DNA from 2 places in the Achromobacter sp. CSND-B12 genome. Region 2 is predicted to be linked to the other one. Evidence: riboswitches for the same ligand, from Rfam matches in the RefSeq annotation. Region 2 holds a riboswitch; the other holds the start of a gene.
What was found. A riboswitch is a leader RNA that binds a small molecule or an ion and turns the genes downstream of it on or off. The one in region 2 is predicted to bind glycine.
Positions count from the first base shown of each region.

Region 1 (2,193 bases), 1.5 Mb from region 2:
GTCCAGGTTGAAGCCGTTGAACTCGGCCGTGCCGGCCACGCGGAAACGGTCGCCCAGGCGGCTGGTGACGATCTTGGCGGCCTCGTCCAGCAGGCTCACGCTGGGCGCGGCGGCCTGGCTGGCGGCGTCGTCCAGGTGCACGCTGATCGAATAGCCCTTGACCGGATAGATGTTCAGCCTGTCGCCCAATTGCCGCGCGAACTGGCGGCTGGCGGCGCCGGCGCAGACCACGATGGCGTCGGTTTCGTGCTGTTCGCGCCGCGTGCCGTCCTCGCGCGCCAGGTCCAGCACATAGGGCAGGCCGTCGCGGCTGATGGCGCGGATGTCGGCATCCTGTTCGAAGCGCACGCCGCGGCGCGCGCAGGCCCGCGCCAGGCCGCTGGTGAACTTGTGGATGTCGCCGGTGGCGTCGGACGGCGTATAGAAGCCGCCGTGGCAGGGCGTTTGCAGCGTCGGCTCGATGCCGCGGATTTCCTCCGGCGTGACCGCGTGCCGCTCCAGCCCGCCTTCGCGCAGCAGCGCGTTGGCGCGGCGCGCGGTCTCGAAGCTGGCGGCATCGTGGTAGATGTGCAGGATGCCGCGGCGCTCCAGGTCGAAATCGATGCCTTCCTCCTCGGCCATGGCGTACAGGTGCTGGCGCGCCTCGATCGCCATGCGCGTGGTGGCGATAGTGTTCTGGCGATAGTTGCGGATCTGCCCCATGAACTGGGCCAGCCATGAATACTTGTGCCAGCTCGGACGCGGATTGAGCAGCAGCGGCGCGTCGTGGCGGCCGAGCCAGCGCAGGCCCTTCATGATGGTGGCGGCGCTGTTCCAGACTTCGGCATTGCTGGCGGACAACTGGCCGCCGTTGGCGTAGGACGTCTCCATGGCGGGATAGCGCTGACGGTCGTAGACGGTGACGTCGTAGCCCAGTTTGCTCAAGGCGTAGGCGGACGTGACGCCGGTGATACCGGCGCCGATGATGGCGATGCGGGGCATGATGGCTCCAGATGGCGTGGCCACGATCCGATGATCGCGGCACCCCATCTGTCTCTGTACCTGAGAGCTTCACCCGGGCGCGAGGGCGCGGGTTCCCCTTCGGTGGGCGCCAGGCGCCTCTCTCCAGATTGTCTAGACCGCGCAGTCCTGTTGCCTGAGAGTTTCCGGGGCGGTTGCTCCGTCGGCGCCCGCCACGGGGACGGGACTCTTCTGCGGGGTTTTGAATCGACGCAGTGAGAATAGCCAAAATCTGCCGCGAGCGGGACTCAGGGTTAATACCAGGAAGGAGGCGGATAGGCTCTACACTGGGCGCCAACCCGCGCGGCACGCGCCGGTCAGAAAACGAAAGGACGATCCCGCATGCGCGCTCCGGCAATGTTCCGTATTTCCCTGCTATCCACGACGTTGGCGCTGGCCCTGGCCGGCACCGCCTCGGCCAGCCCGGCCGTTGCGCAAGCGCCGGCCGCCAAGGCAGCCACGGCATCGGCCTCCGCATCCACGCCCGCCAAGGCCGATCGCGCCACCGCCGCCGTCGACGCCGCGGTGGCCGAGGTCATGCGCCAATATGGCATCGACGGCATGGCCATCGGCGTCAGCCACAATGGCGAGCAGCGCTTCTTCAACTATGGCGACGCCTCGCGCCAGCCGCGCCGCGCCGTTTCCAGCGACACCCTGTTCGAACTGGGTTCGATCAGCAAGACCTTCACCGTCACGCTGGCCGCCTACGCGCAGGCCACGGGCCGCCTGTCGCTGGCCGACAGTCCGGCCAAGTGGGTGCCCGAGCTGCAAGGCAGCGAATTCGCCAAGCTGACGCTGGTGAACCTGGCCACGCACACCGCCGGCGGCTTTCCCTTGCAGGTGCCGGACGCGGTCCAGAACACGGCGCAACTGATGGACTACCTCAAGGCCTGGACCCCGCGGTATGCGCCCGGCACGAAGCGCACCTATGCCAACCCCAGCATCGGCATGCTGGGCGTGGTGGCGGCGCGCGCGCTGGGCGAGTCCTACGTGGCGGCGATGGAGCAGCAGCTGTTTCCCAAGCTGGGCCTGCGCGACACCTGGCTCGAAGTGCCGCCGCGCAAGATGCCCGACTACGCCCAGGGCTACGACAAGCAGGACGCGCCGGTGCGCCTGAACCCGGGCGTGCTGGCCGACGAGGCCTACGGCGTGAAGTCCAGCGCCCGCGACATGCTGCGTTTCGTCGAGATCAAC
Region 1 is NZ_JBREGJ010000001.1:731,622-733,814, reverse strand. It holds gene ACUTAG_RS03325 (D-amino acid dehydrogenase) at 1-981, opposite strand, end outside; glycine riboswitch at 1,026-1,112, opposite strand; glycine riboswitch at 1,114-1,204, opposite strand; gene blaELC (ELC family class C beta-lactamase) at 1,342-2,193, shown strand, end outside.
Region 1: linked by a shared signal. The riboswitch ahead of ACUTAG_RS03325 (D-amino acid dehydrogenase) and the one ahead of gcvT (glycine cleavage system aminomethyltransferase GcvT) in region 2 are both predicted to bind glycine.

Region 2 (2,193 bases):
CAGGGCCGGCCACCGGCGCGAAGCTTCGAGTTTACGAGTGTTCGACGGCTTTGCCGTTACGGACAAACGGCAGCTTGCAGACCAGGGCGGGCACCCACTTGCCGCGGATGTCGACCTCGACCGTGTCGCCCGCGGCCACGCCTTGCGGCAGGCGGGCAAAGCCGATCGACACGCCCAGCGTCGGCGACATGGTGCCGCTGGTGAGCTCGCCCACGCCGTGCGCGGTGCGCACCGCCATGTGGGCGCGCATCACGCCGCGTTCCTGCAGCTTCAGGCCGACGAAGGCGGCGGGCGTGGCGAACTGCTCCAGCGCGTCGCGGCCGATGAAGCGGCGCTCGGGGTTCTTCAGGGACACCGTCCAGGTCAGCGCGGCTTCGCCGGGCTGGGTCAGTTCGTCCATGTCCTGGCCATACAGGTTCATGCCGGCTTCCAGGCGCAGCGTGTCGCGCGCGCCCAGGCCCGCCGGGCGCACGCCCTGGGCCGCCAGGTCGCGCCACAGTTGCACCGCCTCGGCGGCGGGCAGCACGATTTCAAAGCCGTCTTCGCCGGTGTAGCCGGTGCGCGCCACCAGCGTGTCGTCACCGACGCGCGCGGCCACGAACGAGGTCAGCGGCTCGCTGGCAGCCTGCCAGGCCGGGCGCGCGGCCCAGACCTTGGCCCGGGCGTTGGGGCCCTGCACGGCGATCATGGCCAGGTCGCGGCGCGGCGTGATGGTGACGTCGAACTTGCCGGCCTGCTTGACGCGCTGCATCCAGGCCATGTCCTTGTCGGCGGTGCCGGCGTTGACCACCACGCGCCATTCGTCGAGCGCGAAGAAGTACACGATCAGGTCGTCGATGACGCCGCCCTGCGGGTTCAGCATGCAGGTGTAGAGCGCCTTGCCCGGTACGGTCAGCTTGGCGACGTCGTTGGCCACCAGGCGTTGCAGGAGGGCGTAGGCGTCGGGGCCGGTGACGTCGGCGTTGAGCATGTGCGAAACGTCGAACATGCCGGCGTCCTGGCGCACCGCGTGGTGCTCTTCCAGTTGCGAGCCGTAGGCCAGGGGCATATCCCAGCCGCCGAAATCGACCATGCGGGCGCCGGAGGCGATATGTTCTTCGGCCAGCGGGGTGCGTTTGAGGGTTGCGGACATGCGCGGGTACTCCGGAGCGGCAGCGGTGCCAGGGTTACGGAATGCCGCTGGCGGACAGACGGAAAACGCCCGCGCAACGGCTGAATCTTCCGCCCCTCTGTCCTTTTGCCTGAGAGTTGCCCCGCGTGGCGGGTTTGCACCTTCGGCGCCTGGGCTGCTCGCTATGTCCCTGATTGGGCAGCGGCGCCAGGTCTCTCCAGAGTGCTGCTTTGCCGAGTCCGCGCGGTGAAAACCGGGACAGGGCAAGCATGCGCGGTATGGGATACCTGAGCGATTCCGGGCGAATTGCGCCTTCGGCGGCAGCCGCGAACGGCCGCTCTCTCCCGCAACATGCGTGACAGCGCCGAAAGCATACCGCGAAACGCGGTTCCGTTGTTGATCCGCGATCGCCGCCCGGGCGCCGCTTCAGCCCAGCGCCGTGTCCAGCAGCATCATCAGCACGAAGCCCAGCATCAGCCCGCAGGTGGCGTAGACCTCGTGCCCCTTGCGGTGCGATTCGGGGATGATTTCGTGGCTGATCACGAACAACATGGCGCCGGCGGCAAAGCCCAGGCCCCACGGCAGCAGCGCCGCCGACCAGCCCACCACGGCCGCGCCCAGCACCGCGCCCACCGGCTCGACCAGGCCCGACAGCATGCCCAGCGCCACCGCGAACGCGCGCTTGTAGCCCGCGGCGATCAACGCCACGGCCACCACCAGGCCCTCGGGGATGTCCTGGATGGCGATGCCGGTGGCCAGCGCCGTGCCGCGCACCGGATCGTTGCCGGCATAACCGACGCCGATGGCCAGGCCTTCGGGCAGGTTGTGCAGGGTGATGGCGAAGACGAACAGCCAGGTTCGGCGCAGCCGGTGGGCCTCGATGCCTTCGCGACCCTTGATGAAATGCTCATGGGGCAGCAACCGGTCCATCAGCAACAGCGCCGCCGCCCCCAGCAGGATGGCGGCGCCCACCGTCAGGCCGGCGCCCCACGGCCCCGCGCCCTGCGCCTCGGCCGCCGCGATGCCCGGCGCCACCAGCGAGAAGGCGCTGGCGGCCAGCATCACGCCGGCGCCGAAGCCGA
Region 2 is NZ_JBREGJ010000001.1:2,226,196-2,228,388, forward strand. It holds gene gcvT (glycine cleavage system aminomethyltransferase GcvT) at 32-1,132, opposite strand; glycine riboswitch at 1,220-1,342, opposite strand; glycine riboswitch at 1,376-1,468, opposite strand; gene ACUTAG_RS10375 (ZIP family metal transporter) at 1,538-2,193, opposite strand, start outside.